DNA from 4 places in the Actinomadura sp. 9N215 genome. Region 1 is predicted to be linked to each of the others. Evidence: riboswitches for the same ligand, from Rfam matches in the RefSeq annotation. Region 1 holds a riboswitch; each other region holds the start of a gene.
What was found. A riboswitch is a leader RNA that binds a small molecule or an ion and turns the genes downstream of it on or off. The one in region 1 is predicted to bind cyclic di-AMP.
Positions count from the first base shown of each region.

Region 2: it holds a riboswitch for cyclic di-AMP, as region 1 does, so the genes downstream of both, ACH34T_RS06275 (hypothetical protein) here and ACH34T_RS23320 (CHAP domain-containing protein) in region 1, are expected to answer to the same signal.
Region 3: it holds a riboswitch for cyclic di-AMP, as region 1 does, so the genes downstream of both, ACH34T_RS42660 (CHAP domain-containing protein) here and ACH34T_RS23320 (CHAP domain-containing protein) in region 1, are expected to answer to the same signal.
Region 4: it holds a riboswitch for cyclic di-AMP, as region 1 does, so the genes downstream of both, ACH34T_RS23870 (NlpC/P60 family protein) here and ACH34T_RS23320 (CHAP domain-containing protein) in region 1, are expected to answer to the same signal.

Region 1 is NZ_JBIRBA010000014.1:127,828-135,180, forward strand. Features, by position in the region: gene ACH34T_RS23300 (NAD-dependent succinate-semialdehyde dehydrogenase) at 1-1,260, shown strand, start outside; tRNA gene ACH34T_RS23305 (tRNA-Pro) at 1,580-1,653, opposite strand; gene ACH34T_RS23310 (hypothetical protein) at 1,841-2,614, shown strand; gene ACH34T_RS23315 (SpoIIE family protein phosphatase) at 2,832-4,694, shown strand; cyclic di-AMP (ydaO/yuaA leader) riboswitch at 5,140-5,296, shown strand; gene ACH34T_RS23320 (CHAP domain-containing protein) at 5,307-6,077, shown strand; gene ACH34T_RS23325 (CDP-glycerol glycerophosphotransferase family protein) at 6,401-7,353, shown strand, end outside.
Region 2 is NZ_JBIRBA010000003.1:176,284-183,636, reverse strand. Features, by position in the region: gene ACH34T_RS06285 (multicopper oxidase domain-containing protein) at 1-1,223, opposite strand, end outside; gene ACH34T_RS06280 (DUF4360 domain-containing protein) at 1,689-2,351, shown strand; gene ACH34T_RS06275 (hypothetical protein) at 2,502-3,230, opposite strand; cyclic di-AMP (ydaO/yuaA leader) riboswitch at 3,239-3,451, opposite strand; gene ACH34T_RS06270 (M28 family peptidase) at 4,065-5,426, shown strand; gene ACH34T_RS06265 (MoaD/ThiS family protein) at 5,636-5,932, opposite strand; gene ACH34T_RS06260 (WD40/YVTN/BNR-like repeat-containing protein) at 5,929-7,044, opposite strand; gene ACH34T_RS06255 (ABC transporter ATP-binding protein) at 7,291-7,353, shown strand, end outside.
Region 3 is NZ_JBIRBA010000046.1:31,302-38,654, reverse strand. Features, by position in the region: gene ACH34T_RS42675 (Ig-like domain-containing protein) at 1-545, shown strand, start outside; gene ACH34T_RS42670 (M48 family metallopeptidase) at 565-1,998, opposite strand; gene ACH34T_RS42665 (hypothetical protein) at 1,995-3,275, opposite strand; gene ACH34T_RS42660 (CHAP domain-containing protein) at 3,336-4,166, opposite strand; cyclic di-AMP (ydaO/yuaA leader) riboswitch at 4,349-4,548, opposite strand; gene ACH34T_RS42655 (NlpC/P60 family protein) at 5,045-5,968, opposite strand; gene ACH34T_RS42650 (NYN domain-containing protein) at 6,322-7,353, opposite strand, start outside.
Region 4 is NZ_JBIRBA010000015.1:1,489-8,841, reverse strand. Features, by position in the region: gene ACH34T_RS23890 (4Fe-4S single cluster domain-containing protein) at 1-90, shown strand, start outside; gene ACH34T_RS23885 (hypothetical protein) at 27-887, opposite strand; gene ACH34T_RS23880 (FHA domain-containing protein) at 876-1,346, shown strand; gene typA (translational GTPase TypA) at 1,497-3,350, opposite strand; cyclic di-AMP (ydaO/yuaA leader) riboswitch at 3,544-3,678, shown strand; gene ACH34T_RS23870 (NlpC/P60 family protein) at 3,685-4,758, shown strand; gene ACH34T_RS23865 ((deoxy)nucleoside triphosphate pyrophosphohydrolase) at 4,902-5,324, opposite strand; gene ACH34T_RS23860 (Mut7-C RNAse domain-containing protein) at 5,321-6,067, opposite strand; gene ACH34T_RS23855 (MarR family winged helix-turn-helix transcriptional regulator) at 6,167-6,727, shown strand; gene ACH34T_RS23850 (NlpC/P60 family protein) at 6,818-7,353, opposite strand, start outside.

The DNA of each region.
Region 1 (7,353 bases):
ATGACCGGCGACGCGGCCCGGCTGGCCCGGCTGATCGTCGCCGAGAGCGGGAAGGCGTTGGCCGACGCGCATGCCGAGGTCGCTTACGCGGCCGATTTCTTCCGCTGGTACGCGGAAGAGGCGGTACGCGGCGCAGGCGAATTTCTTCGTGCGCCGAGCGGCGGGCGGCACATCCTCGTCCTGCACCGGCCAGTCGGCGTGTGTGTGCTGATCACCCCCTGGAACTTCCCCGCCGCCATGGCCACCCGGAAGATCGCCCCGGCGCTGGCGGCGGGCTGCTCGGTCGTTCTCAAGCCCGCGGCGCTCACCCCGCTCACCGCCCTCGCCGTGGCCGAGCTGACCGAACGGGCCGGGGTCCCGCCCGGCGTGGTCAACGTCCTGCCCACCCGCACCCCGGACGCCGTCGTGCGCCCGATGCTCGCCGACCCGCGCGTCCGCAAACTGTCGTTCACGGGCGGCACCGCCACCGGGCGGACGCTTCTGGAGCAGGCCGCCGGGCAGATCCTCAACTGCTCCATGGAACTCGGCGGCAACGCACCGTTCCTGGTGTTCGCCGACGCCGACCTGGACGCGGCGGTCGAAGGCGCCCTCGCAGCCAAGATGCGCAACGGCGGTCAGGCGTGCACCGCCGCGAACCGCTTCTATGTCGAGCGCCCCGTCCATGCAGAGTTCGTCGCCAGGTTCGCCGCGGCGATGGGCCGGCTGCGCGTCGGGCCCGGCCTGGACGAGCGGACCGACGTGGGCCCGCTCATCAGCGCCGCCGCCCGCGACGACGTCGCCGCGCTCGTCCAGGAGGCCGTGGACGGAGGTGCCCGCCCGCTGGTCGGCGGTCATCCTCTCGAAGGGCCCGGCTACTTCTTCCCACCGACCGTGCTGACCGATGTCCCGCCCGGTTCCCGCGTCCTGCATGAGGAGATCTTCGGTCCCGTCGCTCCCGTCCTGCCGTTCGACACCGAGGACGAGGCCGTCGCCGCCGCCAATCACACCGAGTACGGCCTCATCGCCTACCTCTACACGAGCGACCTTGACCGCGGCCTGCGTCTGACGCACGCCTTGGAGACCGGCATGGTCGGCCTCAACCAGGGGGTCATCTCCGACCCCGCCGCCCCGTTCGGCGGCGTCAAGCAGAGCGGCCTGGGCCGCGAGGGCGGCCACCATGGCCTCCTCGACTACCTGGAGCCCGTCTACGTGGGCGTGGCCGAACCTCGGCGGGACCGGCGACGTGCGTTCACCCACGCCGTCGCGCAGTGGGGTCAATAACAGGTTCACCGTGAAGCCCAAGAACTACCCGAACCTGCTGCAGCGCGGCCTCGAACTTATGGGAAGTAAACCTCTGATCGCCGCGAGCTCCGCAATGCCGTCCACGCGATCGGCTCTCGATCGTTCGCCACTCGCTGGGACGGGCCCGGAGCCCTCTGATGACGTGAACGGGCACGGGACGCTGATTTCCGAGATCTGATGACGCGTGCTCCCGCGTGAACCCGCCTGAGAGGGTCCAAGTCGCTAACGAACGACTAACTGATGATCAAAAGGCCGGTCCCGCGCTCTCAGGAACCGGCCTGTGACCTGGTATTTCCTGTCGGGACGGCGGGATTTGAACCCACGACCCCTTGACCCCCAGTCAAGTGCGCTGCCAAACTGCGCTACGTCCCGGTGCCCGTTGGAAGCGGGCCTGATTACTGTAGCGCAGTCCGTGGGGTCCTGCGTAACGAGATACGGGGCCGCGGGGCTCTGGTAGGCAGGCCTGATGGTGTCTTTGCGGATGGGGCTTGCCGGGGTGGTGTGCCTGGGGCTGGTGTGCGGGTGCGGTGCCGGGGGCGGTGGGGGAGGGGCTCGGTCGGTGAGTGAGAGTCCTGAGGCGTCGGTGCGGGGGTCGGAGAGGTCGCGGCCTGCTGTGCGGGTGCCGGACGGGGTGCGGGCGTCCTATGTGGTGTTCGATCGGGCGGCCGGGCGGGTGGTCGTGGAGCGGCGGCCGCGGCAGGTGTTCCGGTCGGCTTCGGTGGTGAAGATCTTGCTGGCGCTGGACTACCTGCAGGGGCGTGAGGTGTCGGCGGCCGATCGGAAGCTGCTGGGCGTGATGCTGCGGTCGAGTGACGACGGGGCCGCCACCGAGTTCTGGAGGCGGGGCGGGCAGCGGCGGGTGATCGAGCGGATGGTCCGGAGGGTGGGGCTGCGGGAGACGGCGCCGCCGCCCGCGGAGAAGCCCGGGTTCTGGGGGTACACGGCGCTCAGTGCGCGGGACGTGGTGCGGACGTACCGGTATCTCCTGGACGAGGCGCCCCAGGCGCAGCGGGAGTTCGTGCTGGAGCAGTTGCGGAAGTCGACGCCGTGCGGGACGGACGGGTTCGACCAGACGTTCGGGATTCCGCGGGCGGCGGAGAGGCCGTGGGCCGTGAAGCAGGGGTGGTCGGGGTTCGGGGACTCGCCGGCGGAGCCGTGCCGGCGGGGGCATCCGGTGGCGTGGCGTCCGGATCTCGGGATCGGGCGGCCGGTGCTGCATACGACGGGGGTGGTGGGGGAGCGGATCGTGGTGGTGCTGACGCTGCATCCTGCGGGCACGTCGTTCCGGACGGCGGCGGCGAAGATCACGGAGCTGACCGGGCAGCTGGTGTGATGTAGGTCACAGGAGTGGGAACGGTTGTCTCTGAGGACGGTCACCGGAAGCGGTCGATACGGGGCGTCAACGGAAAGCTCGGGCAAAGATCTGGGCTGTTTGCGAACTTTGGGGCGGATAGTTCGAGGGTGACGTATGTAGCTTTTTTCTCCCAGGCACCAGCGCCGAACGGGGGACAGGGTTGGCGGATGCGGAGGGCACCTGGACGCAACCCGGGGTGCACGTTGCGGATCTTGACGACCTGCGGGACGCCGCGCACGCCCGCGCGGTGCTGTCCGAGGCGCGGGTCGTGCTGGCCCGGCGGCTCGGGGTGCCGCCCGGCGAGGCCCTGCAGCATCTGATCTGGCTCGCGCGCGACCTGGACATGGAGCTCAGCGAGGCCGCGTCGCTGCTGGTCAAGGACGGGGGCGCCGGGCCCATGGGGGCCGTGGCCGCGGGACGGCGGGCGCCGCTAGCGGAGGGCGGGACGGCGGAGCGCCAGGCCGTGCTGTCGGAGGCGGAGGACGTCCTGCGCCGGGTGACGGCCGAGGACACCGCGGGCGACGCGGAGCTCCTCGCCGGGGTGCCGGACGACCCGGCGGCGAGGGCGGTGCTCGACGGGGCGCTCGACTCGTCCGCCCATCTGGTGCCGGTCAGGGGGCCGGACGGGAACGTGGCCGACTTCCTGTTCGCGGAGCTCAACGGCGTCGCGCAGGACATGTTCGGGCGGGGGCGGGAGGAGCTGACCGGGCGGCGGCTGCTGCAGACCGACCCCGGTGCGGTGCTGAGCGGGCTCTTCGACGACTACGTGGAGGTGCTGGAGGGCGGGACGTCCTTGGAACGTTCCTCGATCCGGTACTCGACCGCGCAGCGCGGGCTGTCCAGGTCGTCCAGGATGAGCGTGCGGTGCGTCGCCGTGCCGACCGGCGTGTGCGTGACCTGGCGTTACCACCACCGCGAGGACCGGGTCGCGCGGCGGCTTGACCGGGTCGAGCGGCTGGCCCTGATGGGGTTCGGCGAGTGGGACCTCGCCACGGGCGAGGCCGACTGGACGCCGCAGATGCTCGCCAACTACGGGCTCGGCCCCGACGAGGTGCCGCCGATGCCGCACGACCTGCCGAAGGTGGTGGCGGACGACGACCTCCCGCTGGTCGAGGAGGCCGTCCAGACGATGTTCTCGCGCCGGGAGCCGGTGGAGGCGGAGCACCGCGTGATCGGCCAGGACGGGACCCCGCGGCACCTGTGGGTGTTCGCCGAGCCGGTGCTGGGCGAGTCCGGGCTGCCGGTGTCGATCAACATCGTCTCGCAGGACATCACGCGGCGGCGCGGCGTGGAGCGGGCGCTGGCGGAGACCCGGCGGCAGATGCTGAAGCAGCAGGAGCGGATGGCGCAGGAGCGGCGGGTGGCGGTGACGCTGCGCCGCGCGATCCTGCCGGACGAGGACGAGGTGGAGCAGCTGCCGGGCCTGCGCACCGCGATCCGCGCCCTGGCGGCGGAGAGCACCGCCCGCATCGGCGGCGACTGGTTCGCGACCCGGGCCCTGCCGGACGGCCGGTCGATGTTCGCGATCGGCGACGCGGCAGGGCACGGCCTGCCCGCGGCGGCCGCGATGGCGCGCACCCGGAACGGGCTGCTGGGCCTGGCCTGCACGAGGGAGCCCGCCGGACGGCTGGTGGGCTGGCTGAACGAGCTGGTGAGCACCATGGACCCGCCGGCGACGGGCACCGCCGTCGTCGCCCAGTTCGATCCGCGCGGGCGCGTCCTGGAGTGGACGTGCGCGGGCCACCCGCCGCCGATCCTGATCAGGGACGGGCGGGCGGTGGCGATGGAGGCCGTCCGGGATCCGCTGCTCGGCGCGATGCCGGACTGGGAGTACATGACGATCACGACCCGGCTCAGCCCCGGCGACATGCTCTTCCTCTACACCGACGGCCTGGTGGAGCGCAGGGACGCCGACCTGGACGAGCGGATCGCCCGCCTTACCGGCATCCTGCGGGACTGCGCCACGCAGCCCGAGATGTTGCTCGACGACGTCCTGGCGCGGATGGAGCACGACCGGGCGGCGGACGACACCACGCTGTTCGCCCTGCACGTGGAGTGACCGGAACCGCCCTTGACCTGCGATCATCGCATTCTGTGACGTGCGTCTCACCTGTGCGGGCGCGGACGGCGGCCGCGGGACGGATTCGGCGGGCGGCGGACGGCGTCGTCCTGGGGTTCTTTACCATTTGCGCGGCGGCGGGTAAGGCCGCGCGGCAAAGGGCTGAGGGCCGGTCGCGGAAAGATCGGGAAGACGCCGCGCCCTGACGGTGTTGGTGGTTCCTTGAGAGGGCTTTGAGCAGGCACGACCGAGTTTGGTGCCTGATTTGCTTTCTTTGGGAAGGTTGGTACCTTCTATCCGAATCACGCAACGCGTCCCATGCGTTGCCTCCGGCCGTTCAGTTGCGGCCGAAGATCGCGGAGCGGAAGCCGCACGCGATGCGCGCCCAACGGCGGGCGCCGCCATTTCAAGATCAGTCAGTGAGAACAATCCGTAGCACCGCCCCCGCGGTGCGAGGCCGAGTCCGTCCCGGTCCACCCGACCGGAACGGAGCCGGGGACCCAGGTTCCAGGGGTGAATCGGCGCGTCCGAGAGCCGCGCCGTAGGGCTGCTTCCATGCCCGAATCCGTCAGCTAACCCGGTAGGCGTCATGGGAGATAGGAGATTCCCCGCATGACCGGTCGTTTCGATCGACTTTCCCTGCACACCCTCACGCCCGAGGACAAGGCCGTCGGCGTCGCCGTGGGCGCCGTCCTCGCCGGAGCCGTCGGGCTCGCGATCTTCAACCCGCTCACCGATGACCGCGCCGTGGCCGAGACCTCGGCCCAGGCGGCGGCGGTCGCCGAGAAGGGCGGCGTGTCCCACGGGTCCGCCAGGTCGGACAAGGCCCAGGCCGGGACCCTCTCGGCCGCCGAGGCCCGCGCGCAGGGCTTCAAGGTTCCCCCGCGCGCGGTCAAGCCCACCGAGGTGATCAAGCTCGCGGAGAAGCAGGTCGGCATCTCCGAGGGCAAGGGCGGCATGACCAAGTTCCACAAGTGGTACGTGTCGACCCCGCATGCCGCCGCGACCGCCGAGCGCGACGGCGGCTTCCCGGTGAAGGACTACAAGGGCGCCCAGTGGTGCAACATGTTCGTCTCGTGGCTCGGCGCCCAGACCGGCGTCAAGAACATGGGCTGGGACGCGTACACCGTCCAGCACGCCACGTGGTTCAAGAAGACCGACCGCTGGGGCAAGAAGCCCAAGCCCGGCGCGGTGGTGTTCTTCGACTGGAAGAACGGCTCGCGCGGCGACATCGGCGACATCGACCACGTCGGCCTCGTCGTCAAGGAGAACAAGAACGGCACCGTCAGCACCATCGAGGGCAACACGGACAACGCCGTGCAGAAGAAGACCCGCGACAAGTCGGAGATCGTCGGCTACGGCTACCCCGACTACGCGTCCTGACCCCTCGCGTCCTGACCTTTGCGCAAGGCGTGTCTGACCTGTTCACGCAAGGGGCCCTGGCCCTTCGCGCAAAGGGCGTTCCGCCGCTCCACCGGGGCGCGTGGATCGCGTGAGGTGAATGGCGTCATCCGAAGGCGTCCGGTTCCGGCCGGGCGCCTTCGGGTGTTGCGGGGGGATGTAACCCTTGTCTCCGCCGAAGGCGGGTAATGCCGAGCATTGACAGCCTTTGATCGCCCTTGGACCTCAACACGGCGTTCCTGGATAGGAATCCGTGCACGCGTCCGGGCGGGACCCGGGAAGCGCGGGAGGGAGGCCCGAGGCCCATGCGGGTGCGCCCGGACGTCAGCGTCGTCGTGATCGCCTACAACGACGCGCGGCGGCTGCCGAGGGCGGTCGCCTCCACGCTGGCGCAGTCGCTCGGCGGCGTCGAGACGGTGATCGTCGACGACGGGAGCACCGACGGGACGGGCGAGGCCGCCGACCGGCTCGCCGCCGCGCATCCGGGACGTGTCAGGGCCGTGCACCTGCCGTCGAACTCCGGGGGCTGCGGGCGGCCCCGCAACACCGGGATCGAGGCGTCCGCCGGCCGGTACGTGATGTTCCTCGACAGCGACGACCTGCTCGACCGGCACGCCTGCCTCAACCTGTTCGCCGCCGCCGAGGACGCGGGCGCCGACCTGGCGTCCGGGCTGTGCGAGCGGATCTTCCTGGACGTGCCCGCGGGCGCGAAGGAGCGCGTCCGCCCCTGGTTTCCGTGGCTCTACCGGCGAAGGGCCGTGTACGGGCCGCTGGAGGAGCATCCCGACCTCCTCTACGACACGCTGTCGACGAACAAGGCGTACCGGCGCGACTTCCTGGACGAGCACGGCCTGCGCTTCGTCGAGCGGCTCCACTACGAGGATCTGCTGTTCACCACGGAGGCGTACCTGGCCGCCGAGCGGACGGCGCTGATCCCGCACCGCGTCTACACCTGGCTGGTCCGGGAGCGGACGCCCGCGCCGTCGATCTCCAACCGGCGCGCCGAGCTGGCCAGCTTCGCCGACCGGCTGGAGATCCACCGCCGCATCGACATGCTGTTCGCGCTGCGCGGCGCCCACGGCCTGCGGCGCGCCAAGGACGTCAAGTTCGTCAACCACGATCTCGTCCTGCACCTGCGCGAACTGCGCGACCGCGAGCCGTCCTACCGGGCGCGCTTCCTCGACCTGGCGGCGGGTTACCTGGCCGAGCTCGACCCCCGGGCGTTCGAGGAGGCCCGTCCGCTGCCCGCGATCGCCGC
Region 2 (7,353 bases), on a different contig from region 1:
CACATCCCCCACATGCCGGAGTGGAAGTGGGGATAGAGGTGGCAGTGGAAGATGATGTCGCCGGTCGCCGCCTGCACCGAGCCCGCCCCGCCGATCGGCTCGATCGTGAACGCCTGCTGCGGGCTGATGGTGATCGAGTCGATGATCGGCGAGTTCCCGTTCCCGGGGACGGCGCGCCACTGGTGCAGGTGGAGGTGGAAGACGTGGGTCTCCTTCACCCCGGCGTGCACGAGCCTGATCTTCGCCGGGTCGCCGCCGTAGGCGCGGAAGATCGGGGTGTCCGGGTCGCCGAACAGCCAGGAGCTGTGGTGCTGCTCCTCGCCGACGATCGCGTCCCGCGCGGGGTCGAGCTCGCCGGCTTCGAGCATCCGCTCGTAGGCGAGGGACCGCCAGCCCATCGGCTCGGTGCGGTAGCTCATGAGCATCATCGACGCGGCGTGCTCGTCCTGCGGGTGCTCGTGCCCGCCCCCGTGGTCGTCGTCGTGCTCCGGGAACAGGACCGGGGCCAGCCGCTCCCCGCCCGCCGCGGGCGCGTGCGTGTGCGGCCGCGGCCGCTCGCACTCGTAGATCGGGTGCGGCGGGAGGACGGGATTGTCGTTGGGCGACTCGTCCTGCATGAACAGCGCGTACTCGCGGAAGCTCGGCTGCCCCGGGACGTGGACGTCGGCGTACAGGCCGTCCAGCAGCGGATCGCCGGTGACGGGGTCGGTCCAGGTGGCGTCCTCGGGCTCGACGATCAGCGCGCCGAACAGGCCGTGGGCCTGGGAGCCGTCCTCGCCGCCGCGGAGGTCGGCGAGGTCGCCGAGGAAGAACACGCCCTCGTCCGCGGCGTCCCATTCGTAGGTGAGGCTGCCGCCGGGCGCGACGGCCGAGTCCGGGTTCCGGCCGACGGCGCCCCCGTCGGCGGTGACGACCCGGTATCCGACGCCCTGCGCGTGGATCCCGGCGCGGTGCCGCAGCTCGTTGCGGAACCGGACGACGACCCGTTCGCCCGCGCGGGCCCGCAGCACGAGCGGGCGCACGAGCGGATGCGGGTCGGGGAGCAGTTCCGGATGCTTCACCGGGTCGGGAAAGGGCGTGGGAAAGCTTTCCCTGACCTTGTTCAGCTCCGGCTCGTGTTCGGCTAGCGTGAAGATCATTCCGTTGCGGTCGTGGTCCCCGTGTGCGTCGAAGACGATGGGCACGTGCAGCGCCACGACGTCGTACACCCTCTTCACGGGCATCTGTGAATCCCCCTGGACTCCCGTTGTCTCGGAGGCCGCCTCTGGTCAGGGCGGCCCTCGGCCTACGCGGGGTGCGCGGGGTATGCGAGGTGCGCGGGGTATGCAGTGCTCGCGGGGTATGCGGTGCTCGCGGGGTCCTTGCGGGGTGTTGACAGTATGACGAACTGGAGAGTCAGGATGTTCCGGCCGAATCCGGTCAGCCCGGGGCGAGCATGGGACGAAACCACCCTAAGGCCCATCCTTAAAGAGGATAGAAAACGCGAAGTTAATTGTTAATAAGGCGCAAAGGCAAAGTGTTGACCAAGTCGGCGGGGCCCGAATACCCTCTCGGATGATTCTCCAGACCGAGAGGATCGCCATTGACGAGTTGACGTCAAAGTCGCCGTAAATGCGCTGGAAACGACCGGCGCGACGTGTACACGGCGACACGGGCGTCGGCCGACTACCCCCTGAGAGACCCGACCCATGAAGAACGCCAAACGTGCGGCGATCGCGGTGGGCGCAGCTCTGCTCCTCCCCACCCTGGCCACGGCCACCACCGCCTCCGCATCAATCGACCCCCCCGCCTCCTCCGAGACTGCGCCCCCTCCGGGCAAGGTCACCATCGGTGTGGAGACCATCAACGGCTCGGGTTGCCCGGCCGGCACGACGAAGGTCGAGCCCTCCCAGGGCAACGCCGCCTTCACCGTCGTCTACGACAAGTACGTGGCCTGGGCCGGCGGCGACGCACCGCCCACGGAGTTCAGGAAGAACTGCCACATCAGCGTGGACGTCAACGCCCCCGAGGGATACACCTACGCGGTCGTCGGCATCGTCTCGCGCGGCTTCGCCCACGTGGAAGAGGGCGCCACCGCGCAGCGGCGGACGAACTACTACTTCCAGGGCGACGCGAAGAACACGTCGGTGAGCCACGAGCTCAAGGGCCCCTACGACGACAACTGGCGGTTCGCCGACCGGACCGACCCCGCCCAGCGCGTCTACAAGCCGTGCGGCGCGGAGCGCAACCTCAACATCAACACCGAACTGCGCGTGAACAAGGGCAGCTCGTCCAAGTCCAGTTTCATCGCGATGGAATCCGCATACGCCAACGCGGTCTACCAGCTCGACTGGAAACGCTGCGACAGTTGATCGGATGGTCGCCGGGCGATCACACAACGTCGTGTGATTCGGACAACTGAGCGAGCGTTCCACAACGCCTTGAGTTTCATGCGAACGCCCGGCCGGGTCATGCCCGGCCGGGCGTTCGCTTTCCGTTCCGAAGCGGTTACAGCGAAGCGGTTACAGCTTCGTCGGGCGGTACGCCTTGTATTCGCTGCCCGAGTCGAGGCCGTAGTCGCGCGTCCGGTGGTCGGTGCCGTACCGGCCGCGCTGCTCGTACGCCCAGTAGGACGTGCGGTCGCTGTTCGCCCACTTCTCGAAGATGACGACGTGGCGCGTGGTGTTGGTGCCCTCCGCGTCCATGACGAGGTCGCCCTTCTTCAGCTCGGACATCTTGATGCGCTCGGTGTACCGCGACGAGGTGAGGCCCACGGTGTTCGGGCCCGGCTTGGGCAGGCCCAGCGTCATCGCCACGAAACCGGAGCAGTCGGCCCGGTATCCGTTGTGGCTGCGAAGCTGGCTGTAGCGCACCCGGTCGTCGGTCCCCGGGTTCCAGGTCCTGGCCCGGGCGATCACCTCGGACCGCTCGACCTTGCCGGACGTTCCGTTCGACCTCTCGTTCGACGCCTCGGACTTCTCGCCCGACTTCTCGCCGGACTTCTCGCGGGACTTCTGGTCGGACTTCTCGTCGTCGGACTCCTTGCCGGAGCCGCCCGGCGAGGTCCGGTCGGACTTCTGCTTCTGGGGGAGGACCTCGACGGCGGCCACCTTGTCGCCGGGGTCGGTGCCGTCCGACAGGACCGACGCGTGCGCGGTGGACGCGACCACGCCGAAGAAGGCGAGGCCGAACAGGGCGCCGGTCGTACGGGGGCCCAGGGGAAAACGGTTCTTGCCGTGCTTGCCTTGCAAGGGGGTCTCCTTGGCTTCCAGGACGCCTACCGGGTTAGCTGACGGGTTCGGGCGTGGAAGTCGCCCTACGGCCTGGAGGACAGGCCGATTCACCCCAGTGCGGGTGAATGCTTTTCATCCGGCCTGTCTGCGACGGCCTGGCCGCGCAGGGCGACCGAGGATGAAAGGTATTCAGGTGGGTCCCCGGCTCCGCGCGACGGCGGACTCGGCGTTGCCGCTGCGATCCTGTGGGCACGACGGCCCGTCCACGGGACCCTTGTGTCCCGGGTGCGAAAGAGCGGCGCTGATGGTGTGGCACACCCCGTGGCGGGGCGCGGCTCCGAGAGCCGGTCCTGGCTTCGCTCAGCGCCAGCACGCTGCGGCGTGCACATGGTCGGGCCGAGGGGCGGGGGTCTTGGCGAGACCCGCGCGGCAGGACGTCACGAGACGACGCGTGGGTCGCGCCGCCGCCACCCCCGTCCGACGTCGTCGTCGGCCCGGGGGACGATCGTGTCCGAACGGACACGGTCCGGCAAAACGCCTGGCGAGCGCCTTGGTGAGCGACAAGCTACTCCCTACGTCAAAAGAAGGCAAACCCGGACAAAATCAGCAATGCCCCAGCTCAGCGTGCTGCCCACCGGCCGGCCGCCCTCCCGCGGCGGGCGGCGGCTCGCGGACGCGGCTACTTGATCACGGTTGAGTTGCGGAGCGATCAGCCGTCCTTGTCGAGGTCGGGGCGGTTTCGTAGATTCACCGGCAACGGGGTCCTGTTCCTCGCGGCGCCCCCGTCCGGACGGCTCGAAACCCGGGCCCGCGGAACGGGCACGGCGTCCTGATCTCCCCGAGGAGACGCCCATGTCCGAGGTCCACCGCCGTGACCTGCTGGCCGGAGCCGCGGCCTTCGCCGGTTTCGCGACCGTCGGCCTGCTTCCCGGCACCGCCGCCGCCGCGACCCGGCAGCGACCCGGCGCCCTCCTGCCGCCCTCCCTCACCATCGGCGACAAGGCCGTCGTCGGCCGCGTCGACGCCCGGCGGGCGCTGCGGCACCTGAAGGTGCTCAGCGACGGGATCGGCTGGCGCATCGCCGGCACCGAGTCCGAGCACCGCGCCGCCCGCTACATCGCCGGGGTGCTCCGCGACCTCGGTTACAAGGTCGAACTGCAGCCGTTCCCCGTCGCTGACAAGTACCTGGCGGAGATCCGCGCCAGGGGCGAGCGGCTCTGGCAGGCCAGCGCCTCGCCGCAGGGCGCGACCGACTCCGTCCACGGCAGGGTCGTGGACGTCGGCAAGGTCGTCGACGTCCCCGGCGACGCGCGCGGAAAGCTGGTGCTGTTCGACCGCGTCGTCGGCAAGGAGACCGACCAGGCCAAGGCGGCCGCGGCCGCGGGCGCCAAGGCGGCGCTCATCGTCAACGCGCGCTCGGACACCTTCCCCGAGCGCAAGGCCGCCTCGTTCGCCCCGGCCCTGACCGAGCAGGTCGCGATCCCGGTGCTCGGCCTCGCCGGGTACCACGGCGAGCGGATCCGCGCCGGGGCCAAGCGGCTGTCCTTCGAGATCACCCACCACAGCGGGCTGACCTCGTACAACGTCCTGGCCGAGCGGAAGGCGACGCTGCCGAACCCCGACGGCAAGGCCGTCATCGTCAGCGCCCATTACGACAGCGTCCCCGGCTCGCCCGGCGCCAACGACGACGGCAGCGGGACGGTGCTGTGCCTGGAACTGGCGCGCGTCCTGAAGCGGCTGCCCACCCAGCAGGCGATCCGGATCTGCCTGTGGGGCTCGGAGGAGTACGGGCTGATCGGCGCCCGGCACTATGTGAAGCAGCTCGACGACGCGGGCGCGAAGCGGATCACCGGCTGCTTCCAGAACGACATGGTCGCCACCAGCCATCCGCCCGCGGAGACGTACTGGCTGCTGTCCGTGGACGGCAAGGACAACACCACCACCGCCGCGGTGAACGCCGCCGCGCGCCGGCTCGGCTACGTCGACCAGGTCCAGGGCCCCACCGCCCGCGGCTCCAGCGACCACGAGGCGTTCTTCGAGCGCGGCATCGCGGCGGGCAACTTCAGCTGGCGCGGCAACGAGGCGCCGAGCCAGCTCGAACCGATCTACCACACGCCCGAGGACACGATCGCCCAGAACATCAGCCTGAAGCGGCTCCAGGTGTCCCTCGAACTGATCGGCTGCGCCGCGTACGACGTGGCCCGCCACAAATAGCGGCGGGGATGGCGCGGCGTCACCATACACGTCCGGTCCGTGACGCATGTCCGGACTGCGGCGCTGTAGGAGACATCGGCGGTCCCCCGTAGGTGCACGGCCGCCGGTGGGCCGCCCCGTCCTGGGAAGAGGTGCGGGGCGGCCCGGCCCCGCCCCCGTTTCCGCCCAGGTCACGCCGGGGCGGGGCCCTGCGGAGCCCGGCCGCGCCGTCAGCCGCCGGCCATCGCGCCGACCACGATGAAGGGCTCGGCGCCCGCGGTCACCGGTCCAGGCAGGACGGTCTCGACGGGCTCGTTGGAGAGGTCCTCGGCGCAGGCGTAGAAGCGCACGAACGCACGGCGCCGTCCGGTGGCGTGGTCGCGGATCGTGCCGCGCAGCACCGGGTGGCGGGTCTCCAGCGCGTCCAAGACCGAGCGCACCGTGACCGGCCCCGGCACCTCCAGCTCGACCTCGCCGTGGACCTCGGCGAGCGTGCGCAGGTGCGCGGGCAGCACCACGCGGATCATGGCAGGGTCTGGACTTCGACGGACAGCACGGCCGGCAGGTCGCGGACGATCGGCGCCCACGTGTCCCCGGCGTCGGACGACGCGTACACCTGCCCGCCCGTCGTCCCGACGTAGAGGCCGCACGAGTCGAGCGAGTCGACGGCCATCGCGTCCCGGAGCACGTTGACGTAGCAGTGCTCCTGCGGCAGCCCGCTGGTCAGCGGCTCCCACTCGTGCCCGCCGGCGCGGCTGCGGTACACGCGCAGCCGCCCGTCCGGCGGGTAGTGCTCGGAGTCGCTCTTGATCGGGACGACGTACACGGTGTCCGGCTCGTGCGCGTGGACGGCGACCGGGAACCCGAAGTCGCTCGGCAGGTCGCCGCTGATCTCGTACCAGGTGTCGCCCGCGTCGTCGCTGCGCATGACGTCCCAGTGCTTCTGCATGAACAGCACCTCGGGACGCGCCGGGTGCATCGCGACGCGGTGGACGCAGTGCCCGGTCTCCGCCTCCGGGTCGGGGATGCCGTCCGAGCGAAGGCCCCGGTTCACGGCCTGCCACGTCGCGCCGTCGTCGTCGCTGCGGAACACGCCCGCCGCGGAGATGGCCGCGAACATCCGCCCGGCCTTCACGGGGTCCCGCACGATCGTGTGCAGGCACATCCCGCCCGCGCCCGGCTGCCAGGACGGCCCCGAGCGGTGCTCGCGCAGCGCCGGCAGCTCGTGCCACGACGCGCCGCCGTCGACCGTGCGGAACAGGGCGGCGTCCTCGACCCCGGCGTAGACGGTGTCCGGGTCGGACGCGGACGGTTCGAGGTGCCAGACCCGCTTGAACTCCCACGGCCGCTGCGTGCCGTCGTACCACAGGTGGGTGCCGGGCTCGCTCTCGTACCCGAACTCGTTGCCCACCGGCTGCCACGTCGCGCCGCCGTCGTCGGAGCGCTGCATCACCTGCCCGAACCAGCCCGTCGACTGGGCCGCGTACAGCCGGGACGGGTCGGCGGGCGATCCGGCGACATGGTAGATCTCCCAGCCGCCGAAATGCGGGCCGCTGACCTCCCAGTCTTCGCGCGCGCCGTCCGACGTGAGGATGAACGCGCCCTTGCGCGTACCGACCAGAACCCGTACTCCGGTCATGGCTGCTCCCTCCGATGGGGCTGTCCGGCATGACTTCACCATTGATACGGACGGCCGCCGCCCGGGAAACTCATCGGCGCCGCGTCCATTGCTAGGGATTTCCTATGAGCGGGCCGAGGCAAGCCCGGCCGGACGGCCGCAGCCCCCGCCCCAGGCCCACTCCGGGCCCGCCCCGGACGGTGGATTCACAGGATTCTCTCTGAAGCTCCCAGAATCCGGCCAGCCCGGCCTTGCACGCTCTCTTCCATGACGACGATCGAAGTACGCGGGCTGACCAAGCGGTACGGGCCCGACACCGTGGTGGACGAC
Region 3 (7,353 bases), on a different contig from region 1:
GCCACAAGATGGTGGTGAAGGTCAACGGCAAGAAGGTCCGCACCATCCCGACCAGCATGGGCAGGGGCGGGGCCCGCATGTTCACCACCACCAACGGCGTCCACCTGACGATGGAGAAGCAGGACCCCACGGTCATGACGTCGGCGTGGATGGGCGTCAGCCCCGGCGGCCCAGGCGGCTACAGCCTCACCGTGTACAAGTCCGTGCGCATCTCCGAGAGCGGCGAGTGGGTCCACAGCGCGCCGTGGTCGGTCGGCAGCCAGGGCAGCTCCAACGTCAGCCATGGCTGCATCAACATCAGTCCGTCCAACGCTAAGTGGTTCTACGGGCTGGCGCAGCGCGGCGACGTGGTGACGGTGACCGGGTCCGACCGGGAGCTGGAGCCGGACAACGGCTGGGGCTACTGGCAGCTCAAGTGGAACGACTGGGTGAAGGGCAGCGCGCTGAAGCGGTCGGTGACGACGGCGCCGCGCGTGGACGCCGCGACGCTCTCCGCGCAGCGGGGCGCGCAACGGCCGGACAAGCAGCGCGCAGGGGGTGACTGACCCGCCGCCCGGCCAGCGGCTAGCGGAGCGGCGGGGGCTCCGGGACGTGGTGCATGCGCGCCCAGGTGCGGGCCATGGCGATCCGGTCGGGGCCCGACGGGTGCGTGAGCCACAGCAGGTACTCCATGCCGTCGGGGTTCAGGTCGGAGATGTTGCGCACCGACAGCTCGTGCTGCATCGACACGAACGTCGCCGGGTCGCGGGTGAGGTTCAGCGCGTGCGCGTCCGCCCGGGCCTCGATGCGCCTGCTGACGAGGTTCTGGACCGGGGCGCCGACCTGCGTCCCGGCCGCGACCAGCGCGAGGACGAGCGCGATCGACCGGGGGTCGGCGGCTCCGCCGGAGCGGCCACGTCCGGGCGGGCCGGTGGAAGCGCGCGGGCCGGTGGGGGCGGGCGGGCCGGTGGGTGCGACGCCCGCGCGGCTCAGGAGGCGCGGAGAGGTCATCAGGAGGTAGAGGAGGCACATCGCCCCGGCGATGCCGAGCGCGCCCACGAGCGTTCCGTACAGGACGTCGTCGCGCTTGGCGTGCCCGAGCTCGTGCGCGACGATCGACTCGACCCGGGCGGGCGGCGACTTCAGCAGCGTGTCGTACAGGACGATCCGGCGCGTGGACCCGAAACCGGACACGTAGGCGTTCAGCGACGTCGTCCTGCGGGACGCGTCCGCGACGAGGACGTCCTCCACGGGCACGCCGTCCCGCTCGGCCATCGCGAGCAGGTCGGTGCGCAACCGCCCTTCAGGCAGTGAGTGGAACTTGTTGAACACGGGCTCGACGGCGATCGGGTAGATGAACGACACCAGTACGACCAGGAGGAAGCCTCCGGCGGCGGCGCCCGTCCACCAGTAGCGCGGGAAGCGGCGCACGACCGAGTACAGGAGCAGCAGGGCGATCGTGTAGATGACCCACGTGACGCCGAGGGACTTGAGCTGGTCGACGAGCCACGAGGGCCAGCTCTGCGTCGACAGCCCGTACCGGCGCAGAACCGACTCGCTCCAGACGTCGAACGGCAGCCCCGCGACGCGCAGCACCGTCGTCAGCGCCATGGTTGCGACGATGATTCGCCAAAGACGAAGCCGAAGGCGCTCCGGGGGGTGTGGGGGGTCGTCCCCCCTCGGTGGGTGCGGGCGGCGGTGGGTGCGGGTGGTGACCCAGCCGATGAAGCGGGCGCCGAGCGGAGTGAAGCCCAGCGCGAATATGACGACCAGGCCGACGACGAGGCCCGTGTAGGCGGGCGGGTTGACGGCCGAGTCGAACGCCTTGGACCGCGCGATCTCGGACGGGGAGAAGTCGAGCGCCGGATCGGGCTCCACGCGTCCGCCGGGGACGTGGCCGGGCAGCGGGTTCCACGGCGTGGTCATGGCGAGGACGACCGCGACGGCGCCGAAGAGCCCGGCGGCGGTGACGGACGCAGCGATCCGCGGCCGTCCCCCCGCCTTGCTTCGCTCGGTCACGTGAGTTCCTTCTTCAGGTAGTCGCGCCAAAGGGCGGTGAAGCGGTCCCGGGGGAGGCGCAGCACGTCGCGCAGCGCGGTCTCCTCCGGGACGCGCCCGGCGGTCCGGTAGAGCCGCACGAGCGTCGCCTCACCGTACCGGTCGGCGATCATCCGGCAGGCGAGCCAGGCCTCCTGGTAGGCCTGGGAGAGGCGCGGCGAGCCGCCCGCGAACGCGTTCGCGGCGGGCAGCGCGGACGGGATCCGGCCCGCCGCCACCTCGCGGCGCAGCTCGCCCGCCGCCGCCCGCACGCCGATCTTCGCCCCGCGGTAGCCGACGTAGTCGGCGAAGCCCTCGATGAGCCACAGCGGCGTGGTGCGGTCGCGGGCGCCGCCTGTGGCGACGTGCGTCAGCTCGTGGGCGAGGACGACGTCGCGGCCGAGCTCGTTGAGGCGGCCGAAGGTGCCGGGGGAGATGATGACGCGGTCCTCGCCCCGCCCTCCGCCGGCGGACGGGGCGGCGGTCGCGAGCGCGGCGATCTCGCCGAGGCTCTGCCCGGGCCCGGCGAGCGCGGACGCGAGGGCCGCGTCGGCGGGCACGAGCGCGACGGCCCGCCGCGCCCAGCCGCCGCCGACGACGCCGGTGACGACGGGGACGGCGGCGTCCAGGCGCCGTGCGATCTCTTCGAGTCCCGTGGTGTCGCCGATGACGAGGCTCGCGCGGCCCTTGAACACGGTCAGGGGGCCGCCGTCCCAGATCTCGGCGTCGTCCTTGAAGCCGTGCGGCGAGCCGTCGCCGACGATCGTCCAGGCGCCGGAGCGTGGGGCGAGGGCCAGGTACTGGGTGCGGGCCACGTCGCCCCGGTCGAAACCGCGCAGCTTGTAACGCGCTCTGACGCGGACGACCGCGACGCCCTTCTCGCCGTCCAGGGTCTGGGTGGTGACGACCTGTTCGCGCCAGCCGTCCATTGGGATCCTGCGGAGGTTGTCGTAGAGGCGGGACTGGGCGTCCTGGAACGCGGGGGGCGCGGCGCCGACCGTCGCGAGGAAGGCCGTACGGTCGCCGCTGCGCACGGCGCGCGCGCGGTTGCCGAGGACGGTGGCGGCGTCGCGGGGACCGAACCCGTCGATCCCTTCGGCCGCGCCTGCGCGGGGCGTCCCGTCGTCGCCGGACTGCGCGCCGAGGATGCCCGCGCCCGCGCCTCCCGCGAGCAGTGCCGCGGCCCCGCCCGCGCCGAGGGCGAGCGCCCTGCGCCGCGTGACGAGGCCGTCCTTCATGTGCGCGATCCTATGCAGCACGAGGTGGAGGCTGTGGCGCCTGTGGCAGAGGCCGTGCGGCCTGTGGCGGAGCCGATGCCGTCATCCCTTGTAGGCGGGGTAGCCGTAGCCGACGACGTCGTCGGTCGAACGCTCCTTGAGTTTGACCGCGTTGCCGGTGTTGCCCTCGACGGTCTCGATCGTGTCGTCGTCGACCTTCCTGACCACCATGCCGACGTGCCGGATGTCGCCGCTGGACTTGCCGCCTCCCCAGGCGTAGAAGACGATCGCGCCCGGCCTGGGCTCGGCGCCCCAGCGGCCGTTGGCCTGGAACCACCGGGCGTGGGCGACGGTCCAGGCGTCGCTGCCGATCTGGTCGCTGAAGCCGATCCGCTCGCCGATCCAGGAGATGAACATGTCGCACCAGTTCGCGTCGCTGTAGGCGATGAGGGAGCCGCCGTCGCGCTGGAGCGTCTGCTGGGCGCGGGAGGTGCTCATGTACCACTTCTGGAACTTGGTCCCGCCGCCGCCGTCCTCCGTGATGCCCACCTGCGACCGGGCGAGCTCGATGGCCTGCGCGGCGGTGGGCCGAGACTTCGCGGACGGCTTCTTGGGCGAGCCGCCGCTTTTGCCCTTGGAGCCTTGGCCGGAGCCTTTGCTGGAGGCTTTGCCGTCCTTGCGTTTGGCCTCGTCCTTCTGTCGGTCCTTGGACGTCGTCTTGCGCGCGTCCTTCCCGCCGGTCGTCGGCAGGTCTGCGGACGCGCTCGTGGCGGACGGGGACCCGAACGGCAGGACCGACGCCTGCGCGGTGGCCGCGGCGGTGCCGAGGACGGCGGCTCCGACGACGATGCCGCCGGTCGTCCGCCAGGTGATGGACCGGGTGCTCGGTTTGCGGTGCTTGCCGGGGGTCTTCTTGCGGTGGGTGCCTGGCACGGGGGGATCTCCAAGACTTCCAAGCCGCCTACCGGGGTCTCAGCTGAAGGGTTCGGGCGTGGAAGCGGCCCTACGGCGCGCCCGCGGGCATGCCGGATCACCCCGAGAGGCGGAGCGCAGGGGGAAGGGGGGCGTGGCCGCACGAGGGCGGCCACGCCCAGGTAACGCTGCGGGTCTCACTCCTTCGTTCTTCCAGACGCCTACCGGGTTAGCTGACGGGTTCGGGCGAGGAAGTGGCCCTACGGCGGGCTCTCACCGGGTCGTCCGGGAGAGGCGCACCGATTCACCCCGGGTGCCGGATGCCCGTCCAGGGACGGTCCCTGGACGCCGGCGGTTATGGGTCCCCGGTTCCGCTCGTCGGCGGACTCGGCGCTGCCGCTGCGATCCTGGGGGCGATATGGGGCCCGTGCGCGGGACCTGTCTCCCGCGTGCGAAAGAGCGGCGCCTGATGTTGTGCGGACGGCGGCCCGTCGCCGGGGACCGTCCTGCGGCCTGACCCTCGGGACCGCCGTGGCAGCGCTCTCAGCGCCATGCACGCTGCGGGCGTGCGCACGTTGGGCGGGGTCGGGCGCGGTCTGCGTACAGACCGTCGCGGCGCCGGACGGCGCCGCGGGCGACGCGTGGAGCGCGCCGCCGGGGGGAGGCGGCACGTGGATCGTGCCGCCGGCACGCGGCCGAAGAACGTGCCGCGTGGGTCGTGGCGCCTGGTGGGCGCCGCGGGGTCGTGGCGCCTGGGGGGCGCCGCGAGTCAGGACAAGGTACCAAAGCCCCAACAGAAGGCAAACCCCCACAAAATCAACAACGGACCAGGTCAAGGCCTGGTCCGTTGGTGAAGGCGGTCCGTCCGGCCGCCTGTGAGGCGGCGGACGGGCAGGGCGTCAGGGACGCCCGGCGCCGTAGTAGTTGCTCAGGTAGTAGCCCGAGGTGATGCTCACGATCTGCACGTTCTTGCCCGTGCTCGGGGCGTGGATCATCTTGCCGCCGCCCACGAACAGGCCGACGTGCCCGAGGCCGCTGAAGAACACCAGGTCGCCGGGCTGCAGGTCGCTCTTGGACACCCGCCTGGTGGCGGCGTACTGGGAGTTGGTGGTGCGGGTGATGCTGACGCCCGCCGCGCCCCACGCCTTCATGGTCAGGCCGGAGCAGTCGTAGGTGCTCGGGCCCTCGGCGCCGTACTGGTACGCCTTGCCGAGCTGCGCGTAGGCGAACTGGAGCGCCGTGCGGGCCGAGCCGCTGGCGGAGCCGTTGTAGGTGCCGCCGGTGCCGCCGCCGCCCGAGGACGTGCCGCCGCCGAGCCGCCGGACCAGCGCCTCCTGCTTCTCGACCCTCTTGTCGAGGTCCTGCTTCTGCTTCTTCAGGTCGTCCGTCTTGGACTTCACCTCGTCGTAGGCCGTCTTGGCCACGGCCTGCTCGCGGCGCAGCCGCTGCGCGGTGGCGAGGAACTGGGTGAGCTGGGAGCTGCGCTCCTGCGACAGGTGCGAGAAGACCGCCGCCTGGTCGAGGATCGCCTGCGGGTTCTTGCTGCCGACGAAGCCGGTCACGTCGGTCGACTCGCCGTTCTTGAACGCGGCGGCCGCCATCTCGGCGATCTTGGAGCGCTGCTGCTCGAAGGCCGTCTCTTCCCGCTTGCTCGCCTTGGTCGCCGCGTCGAGCTTCTTCTTGGCGACCTTGAGCTTCTCGTTGTTCTGGTTGTACTGCTCGACCTTCTGGTCCATCTCCTCGTTGAGCTTGTTCAGCTTCTTCTGCGCCTGCGCCCTGGTCGGCTTGGGTTCGGCGTGCGCCACCGCCAGGGGGGACGCCAAGGAGGCCGTCAGGGTGATGCAGGTGACGGCCGCCAGGCGACGGGAGACGACTCTGCTCGCCGAACCGCCTCTCCGGTCACGCCGCTGCGCTGGTGCCCCGATGAGTTCGTTGGCCACGGTCGGTCTCGCCCCTCTCGTCCACGACGTCAGCGGACGACATTAGCGAGGGTCAACAACCGTCACAACCGGTTCGTCACTCTTTGATCGACATCAGCGGACAATGTCCACTTTCCGTGATGTCAAGATGACCGAACGCGAGACTTCCCTTACGGGAGCCTTATGGCCACCTTATGGCCTGGCCGCACCGTCCGCCGGCGCCTTCGCGCCGGCGCTTACGGCTCGTGCCCTGGCGCTCACGCCCTGCCGAGCCGCCGCAGCAGCAGCGTCGACGGGCACGGCCGGGCGTTCGCGCGCCGCGCCGCGTCGGCCACCTCCCGGTCGGACGACACCACCACGATGGCGCGGCCCTGCGGCTCCGCCCGCACCAGCTCGCCGATCAGCTCGTCCGCGGTCTGCCCCGGGCGGCTGAACAGCACCCGGACGCCGCGCGGCGCCGCGATGGCGACCGGCGCGTCCAGCTCCGCGCCGTCGAACACGCACGTCACCTCGGCGCGGGTCTGCGCGGCGAGCCCGCCGAGCCCCGACAGCAGCCGGGTGCGCTGGTCGGACAGCGGCAGCTCCCCGTACCCGGTCTTGGTGACGTTGTAGCCGTCCACGACGAGATGGACGCGCGGCAGGGTCAGCAGCCGGTCGAGCAACTGCGGGTCGCTGTCGGACAGCGCCCGGCCCGGCAGCGCGCGGTGCGCCTCCCGGTCGGGCTCCAGCGCGCCGACCGCGTCCGCGGGCCGCCCGATCGTGGACGGCAGCGCCAGCTCCCGCCGGACGCCCTGCGCCGCGTCCACGAGCGTGTCGAGCAGCATCCGCAGCCGGACGTCCTCCACGTTGCGGCCCTCCCGCGCGGCGCGCTTGGCGGCCTCCGCGGCGGCCTCGGCCTGGGCGGCGCGGGCGCGCAGCTTGCGCAGCTCCTTCTCGGACGCGGCCGTCGACTCGCGCGCGACGGCGAGCGCCCGCTCCGCCTCGGCCGCGACCGCGTCGGCGCGCTCCTCCGCCGACCGGAACCGGGTGCGCGCGTCGTGCAGCTTGCGGCGCAGGTCCGCGACCTCGGCCTTGGTCTCGCGCAGCTCGGCGCGCAGCCGGTCGACCTCGGCGGCGCGGGCGGTGCGGGCGGCGGCCAGGTCCTCCTTCAGCGCGGCGACCCGGCGCTCGGCGGCCTCCTCCTCCGAGGCGGTCGCGGAGCGTTCCAGCTCCTCGCGGGCGGCCTCGACGAGGCCCGTCCAGCCGGCGGGGCGCAGCAGGTAGGCCAGCACCGCGACCTTGACGGGGTC
Region 4 (7,353 bases), on a different contig from region 1:
GGGATCCCGCGAAGGGGTGACATGGATCACCTCACGTCGAGGCTCGACCGCGCCGGGGTGCGCTCGGGGGATGTGTCATGGCGACCTTGAAATGTCCTGTCTGCGACGAACCGTTCCAGCCGGGTGATCTGCTCTGCATGAGCTGCGGGGCCAACCTCGCCCGCGCGGGCGGCGCCCAGCGGCAGGGCCCGGGCGGGTACGACAACCAGCAGCAGGGCTACCCGCCGCCGGGCCCGCAGCAGGGCGGCCAGCCGCAGTACGGCGCCCCGCCTGGGCCGCCGCAGGGCGGTCAGCCGTACCAGCAGGCGCCCGACCCGTACCAGCAGCAGGCCCCTCAGCAGCAGGCCCCGCCCCAGCCTCCGCCTGGCCAGTCGTCGGACCCCTGGGGGCAGCCGCAGCAACAGCAGCAGCCGGACGCCTGGGGCCCGCCGCCCCAGCAGCAGGCGCCCGATCAGCACGGGCAGCCGCAGCACGCGCAGCCCCCGTACGGCCAGCCGCAGCACGGCGGTGGCCAGCCGCCGCAGCAGCAGGCGCCGGGCGACCCGTGGGGCATGCCGCAACAGCAGCAGCCGCCGCAACCCCAGCAGGACCAGTGGGGCGCGCCGCAGCAGCAGCCCCCGCTGCCCGACTACCCGCAGCCGGACCAGCAGTTCCCGCCGTCCGACCAGCAGTTCCCACCGGCGGACCAGCAGTTCCCGCCGCCCCAGGACCAGTACTCCCCGCAGCAGGACCAGCAGCAGTACCAGCCGCAGCAGGACCAGTGGGGCGCACCACAGCAACAGCAGCAACCGCCGCAGCAGGACCAGTGGGGGGCGCCGCAGCCGGGCCCCGGCGGCGACCAGTTCGGCCAGCCGCCGCAGCACGGAGGCCCGCCGATGCCGCAGCACGGACGCGAGGCGACGCTGCTGCCGCCCGACCACAACCAGGGCCGGCAGCCCGACGGCACGGCGTTCATGTGCCCGTACTGCGAGGCGGTGCTGCCCAACCCGGGCGCCGCGCAGTGCGACTCGTGCCTGCGTCCGCTGCCGCAGAAGGGCGCGCCCACCCTGCGTGTGATGTTCCCCACGGGCGAGCTCAAGGTCTCCGTCGGGCAGCATCTGGTGCTCGGACGGGACGCGGGCCAGTCACCGGTGGCGTCCACGTTCACGCAGTACGACAACGTGTCGCGCCGCCATTCAACGGTGTGGCTCGACCCGTCCGGGACGGCGTGGGTCCGCGACGAGGGCTCCACCAACGGGACGTTCGTCAACGGCGAGCGGCTTCCCCGCGGCGTGGAGGCCCCGCTCCGCAACGGCGACCAGCTCCGCCTCGCCGCCGACGTGACCGGCACCGTCCAGCTGAACTGACCGGCGCACAGGCCGGACACCAGCGCAAAGGGGCGGCCCCGCGGTCCAAGACCGCGGAGCCGCCCCTTTTCGCACCCGCCGACTTACGCCCGACTCACGCCTATCGACTCGCGCCCGCCGACTCGCGTCCGTCGACGGCTCCGGTTCCGATCAGCTCGCGCGCTTGGAGCGGGCGCGCATGCGCTCGCGCTCCTTGGCGTCCAGGACGACCTTGCGGATGCGGACGGCGCCCGGCGTGACCTCGACGCACTCGTCCTCGCGGCAGAACTCCAGCGCCTCCTCCAGCGACAGCAGCCGCGGCGGGGTGAGCCGCTCCAGCTCGTCGCCGGTGGACGACCGCATGTTCGTGAGCTTCTTCTCCTTGGTGATGTTGACGTCCATGTCGTCGGCCCGGGAGTTCTCCCCGACGATCATGCCCTCGTACACCTCGGTGGTCGGCCCGACGAAGAACGTGCCCCGCTCCTGCAGGTTCGTGATCGCGAACGGGGTGGCGGCGCCGGCGCGGTCGGCGACCAGCGATCCGGACGGACGCGTCCGCAGCTCCCCGAACCACGGCTCGTAGCCCTCGAACACGTGGTGCGCCATGCCGGTGCCGCGCGTCTCCGTCATGAACTCGGTGCGGAACCCGATCAGGCCGCGCGCCGGGACGAGGAACTCCATCCGGATCCAGCCGGTGCCGTGGTTCGTCATGTGCTCCATCCGCCCCTTGCGGACGGCCAGGAGCTGCGTGACGGCGCCGAGGTGCTCCTCGGGGATGTCCACGGTGAGCCGCTCGACCGGCTCGTGCTTCTTCCCGTCGATGCTCTTCGCGACGACCTGCGGCTTGCCGACGGTCAGCTCGTAGCCCTCGCGGCGCATGTTCTCGACGAGGATCGCCAGGGCCAGCTCGCCGCGTCCCTGCACCTCCCACGCGTCCGGACGCTCCGTCGGCAGCACCCGGATCGACACGTTGCCGACGAGCTCCCGGTCGAGCCTGTCCTTCACCATCCGGGCGGTGACCTTGGTGTTCTTCTCGCGGCCCGCCATCGGCCCGGTGTTGGTGCCGACGGTCATCGAGATCGCGGGCTCGTCCACGGTGATCAGCGGCAGCGGGCGCGGGTCGTCCGGATCGGCGATCGTGTCGCCGATCATGATGTCGGGGATGCCGGCGATCGCGATGATGTCGCCGGGCCCCGCCTCGTCGGTGGGCTTGCGGGTGAGCGCGTCCGTCATCAGCAGCTCGGTGATCTTGACGCGGTCGACGCTGCCGTCGTGCCGGAACCAGGCGACCTGCTGGCCCTTCTTGATCGTCCCGGCGTGGACGCGGCACAGCGCGATCCGGCCGAGGTAGCTGGACGCGTCCAGGTTCGTCACGTGCGCCTGCAGCGCCGCGTCCGGGTCGTAGGACGGCGCCGGGATCGTCTCGGTGATGACCGTGAACAGCGGCTCCAGGTCGGGGCTGGCGGGCATCTCGCCGTCGGCGGGCTTGTCGAGCGAGGCCCGCCCGGCGCGCCCGGACGCGTACACGATCGGGAAGTCGATCTGGTCCTCGTCGGCGTCGAGGTCCATGAACAGCTCGTACGTCTCGTCGACGACCTCGTCGATGCGGGCGTCGGGACGGTCGGTCTTGTTCACGACCAGGATCACCGGCAGCCTGGCCTCCAGCGCCTTGCGCAGGACGAACCGGGTCTGCGGGAGGGGGCCCTCGCTGGCGTCCACCAGGAGGACGACGCCGTCCACCATGTTCAGCCCGCGCTCGACCTCGCCGCCGAAGTCGGCGTGCCCGGGGGTGTCGATGATGTTGATCGTCAGCCCGTCGTGCCGGACGGCGGTGTTCTTCGCGAGAATGGTGATCCCCTTCTCGCGCTCCAGGTCGTTGGAGTCCATGACCCGGTCGTCGACGTCCTGGTTCTCGCGGAAGGCCCCGGACTGCCAGAGCATGGCGTCGACCAGCGTCGTCTTGCCATGGTCGACGTGAGCGACGATCGCGACGTTCCGGAGGTCGTCGCGCGTGGAGATGGGCATGCGGGCTCGCCTTGCGTGAGAGTTCGGGGTTCGCCGCCGACATGCGGCAGCCCCCATTCTACTTGGCCCCGCATACCACCCATCCCAGCCGATCCGAACCTCAGAAGTCGTCTCGTGGGCGGATTCGCCAACTTTGCTGATCCTTTGTAATGTGCCCGAGATCCGGTCGTCCGGAGCCCCACCCCCCGGGGCTGCGGCCGGAGCGCCGAATCTCCCGCCTCGCGGGGAACCGGGGACCCACCTCTTCGGGGTGAATCGACACACGTCGTAGGGCGACTCCTGGCCCGAACCCGTCAGCTAACCCGGTAGGCGCGCGAGGAGAGGAGAACCCGGTTTGACACCGGATCCCCACCGGCGGCGCCGCGTCACGCCCGCCGCCACCGCGACCATGCTCCTGATCGGTCTCGGCGCCGCCGCGCCCACCGTCGCGCACGCGGCGCAACCGTCCGGACGTCCCGCCGCGGCCACCCCGAGCCCGGCTCCGACGACCGAGCAGGGCCTGCGCAAGAGCCTGGACGCGCTGAACGAGGAAGCCGAGATCCTCACCGAGAAGTACAACAAGACCCGCGTTGACCTGGGCAAGGCCCAGCAGGCGGAGCGCACCGCCGCCCAGCAGGCCGCCGCGCTGCGCGCCCAGGCCGCACCGGCGCGGGAACGGCTCGGCCAGCTCGCCGCGGCGAACTACATGTCCGGATCGCCCAACGCGATCTTCGGTACGGGCGGCTCGCCGGACGGCCTGTCCGACCAGGCGTACCTCGCACAGAACCAGGCCGCCACGATCCAGGCGCTGCAGAAGCAGATCGACCGGGCCGAGGCCGCCCAGCGCACAGCGCAGGCCAGGATCGCCCAGGTCAAGCAGGCCGCCGCGGACGCCGAGCAGGCCCGCCGGGCCGCGAAGGCCAAGGTCGCCGAGGTGCTGAAGCGCCTCGACAAGCTGACCACGACGCACGTCCGCGACCCGCGCAGCGGCCTGCGCGCCACCGTGAAGGGCTCGGGGCTCCCGGCCAAGATGGCCCGCAAGGCGCTCACCAAGCTCGGCGCCCCGTACGTGTGGGCCGCCGCCGGGCCGGGCAGCTTCGACTGCTCCGGCCTCGTCGTCTGGGCGTACACCCAGGTCGGCAAGCCGGGCCTGCCGCACTACACCGGCGCCCTGTACGGACTGGGCACGAAGGTCTCCCGGAGCGAGCTCCGGTCAGGCGACCTCGTGTACTTCGGCGGAAGCCTCCACCACATGGGCGTCTACCTCGGTGACGGCAAGTTCCTGCACGCCCCGCAGACCGGCGATGTGGTGAAGATCTCCAAAATGTCCGACCGCTCCTCCTTCGGCCCTGGCGGGCCTCCATCGTCGACAAACGCTGTGCGATCGCTGCATCGCTCCGACTCGCCTGGCGGCTCGCTGCGCGATTAGGTTTCTCGCAGGCTCGAAACCTGCCTTCGGACGCGATCGCGACCATTGAGGTCGTCGCGGGGTTGCGGCGGTGGCTGGGCGCCGTTCCTTCCCGAGCAGACATTGACGTCGTCGTGGCGTCGCGGCGGTGGCTGGGGGGCGCGTTACTCCGCGAGTAGGTGTTGTTCGGCGAGGGTGTCGATCACGGGGCGGTCGCCTGGGAGCCAGTCGACGTCGTAGAGCTCGTCCGGGGAGAGCCAGCGGAGGGCCAGGTGTTCCAGGGCGCGGGGTTCGCCTTCGATGATGCGGGCCGTCCACACGCGCAGGACGGCCCGTTCGCTCAGCCGCCAGTCACCGCCGATCCTGCGGCCCAGCCGGACCTTGACGGCGAGTTCCTCGTGGCATTCGCGCACCAGCGCGTCCTCGTCCGACTCGCCGGGGTCGACCTTCCCGCCCGGCAGTTCCCAGCCGCCCGCCATGTGCGGCGGCTCGGCCCGCTGCGCGCTCAGCAGCCGTCCGTCCGAAATGATCGCCGCGCCCACCACCACGAGGTCTATGCCGACCAACCCCTCTCCGTTACCCGTCATCTCGCGATCGCGGCCCGCTCGACCAGCCGCGTCGCATCATGGACGATCTTCTCCAGGTGGCCGCCGTGCGCGCCGCGCCAGTACACCTGGCCGCAGTTCGCGCAGCGGCCGTAGACGTCGTAGTTGCGGCGGGTGCCCGCCTCCAGGTCGCGTTCGATCTCCTCCTTGTCGACCGGGACGAGCTCCCCGTTGCAGGCGGTGCAACGCGTCCAGGGCCGCAGGACGGGCGCGAACCGGTCCAGGACGTCGCGGAGCTGGTCGTCCGGGCGGGAGCCGCGGACGTACGCGCCGAACCACAGCGCGCGGCGCCGCAGCAGGCCGCGGTCCTGGGTGAGCAGGACGCGGCGCTCCGCATCGGCCTGGACGACCAGCGCCGGGTCGTCCATGTCGTTGTGGTACGCGGTGTCGAGGCCGACGAGCCGCATCCGGCGGGCGAGCGTCCCGAGGTGCACGTCGAGGAGGAAGCGGGGCGCGACCTGGCCCGGCTCCAGCGGGACGGGCTGCGGGCGCGGCACGGCGGCCACGTGCACCTCGTCGCCGGCGTCCGGCCTGGTTGAGGGGCCGACCGGCGCGCCGCCGACGGTCATCGGCCCGGCCTCGGGCAGCGGGACGCCGAGCGACTCCACGAGATGCCCCAGCGTCGAGGTGCCGTCCCAGGGGACGCGGCTCACCTTCTCCCGCCGCGCGGCGGGCAGGAACATCAGCAGCTCGTCGGCGACTCGGATCGTCAGCTCGGGCTCCACGCGATCAGCATGCCACGCCGCGGCCCGGATCCCCTCCGCATTTATCGGCGGCGCCGGGCCGCGGCGGGCCGCGGACGGGCGGCCGCGTATTCTCGGGACGTGCGGGAAGACGACAGCGGGCCGCGCCACGGCGGCGGACCGCGCGACAGCACCGCGCCGCGGGACGACATCGACGCCGTGGCGGACGCGTGGCGGCGGGACGGCCTCTCCGAACCGCTCATCGCGATGCTGGAGGTCAGCAAGCGGGCCGCGCGGATCGCCATGCTCGTCCAGCAGGCGGTCCGCGCCGAACTCGCCGAACTCGGCCTCACCTACGCCGAGTTCGAGGTGCTGACCGTCCTGCGCCGCGAGGGCGAGCCGTACCGGCTGCGGCCGAGCGAGCTCACCCGGTCGGCGTTCCTCACCTCGGGCGGGACGAGCAACGTCCTGCAGCGGCTGCAGCGGGCCGGGTACATCGAGCGGGAGGCGAACACCGGCGACGCCCGCAGCCGCTTCGTCCAGCTCACCGGGGAGGGGCTCCAGGTCACCGAGCGCGCCCTGGCGGCGTCGGGGGCCGCGCACGAGGAGGTCATGGCGGGCGTGCCGCCGCGGGACGTCCGGCACGCCGCCGACGCGCTCCGCGAGATCCTTCTGGTCATCGGCAAGCGCCGCTTCCGCTGACCGCAGACGCCGACCGCGGACGCCGACCGCGGACATCGACGCGCCCGCGTCACCGCCCGTCCGCGGCTCCGGCGGGGGTCGGCGGCCCGGCTACTCGGCGGCCAGTTCGTTGAGCTTCTTCTTCAGGTCGGGACGCGCGAGCGGGCGCGTCGTCCCCACCCAGTCGGACCGCTTGTAGGGCTTCACGCCGATCGCGGGGACGCACGTCGAGCAGCTCGCCACGATCATCTTGCCCTTGCCGATCACCATCCCGACATGGCCGGGGTTGTTCGCGGACGTCCCCGGACCGGAGTCGAAGAACACCAGGTCACCGGGCTGCTCCTTGCCCTTCGAGACCTTCACGCCGTACGGCCACTGCTGGAAGGTCGTGCGCGGGATGTCCAGGCCGACCGTCCGGTACGCGGCCTGGATGAGGCTGGAGCAGTCCCACGCGTCGGGACCGTTGGCGCCGAACACGTACGGCTTGCCGCGCTGCGCCATCGCGAACGAGATGATCCGCTTGACGAGGCCGGACGCGCCGGCGGGCAGGTCGTTGTCCTCGCAGACGATCCCGTTCGCCTGGACGACCTTGAAGTCGCCGCCCACGTACCGCTTCGCCCAGTCCAGGACGAGGTTCACGTAGTCCC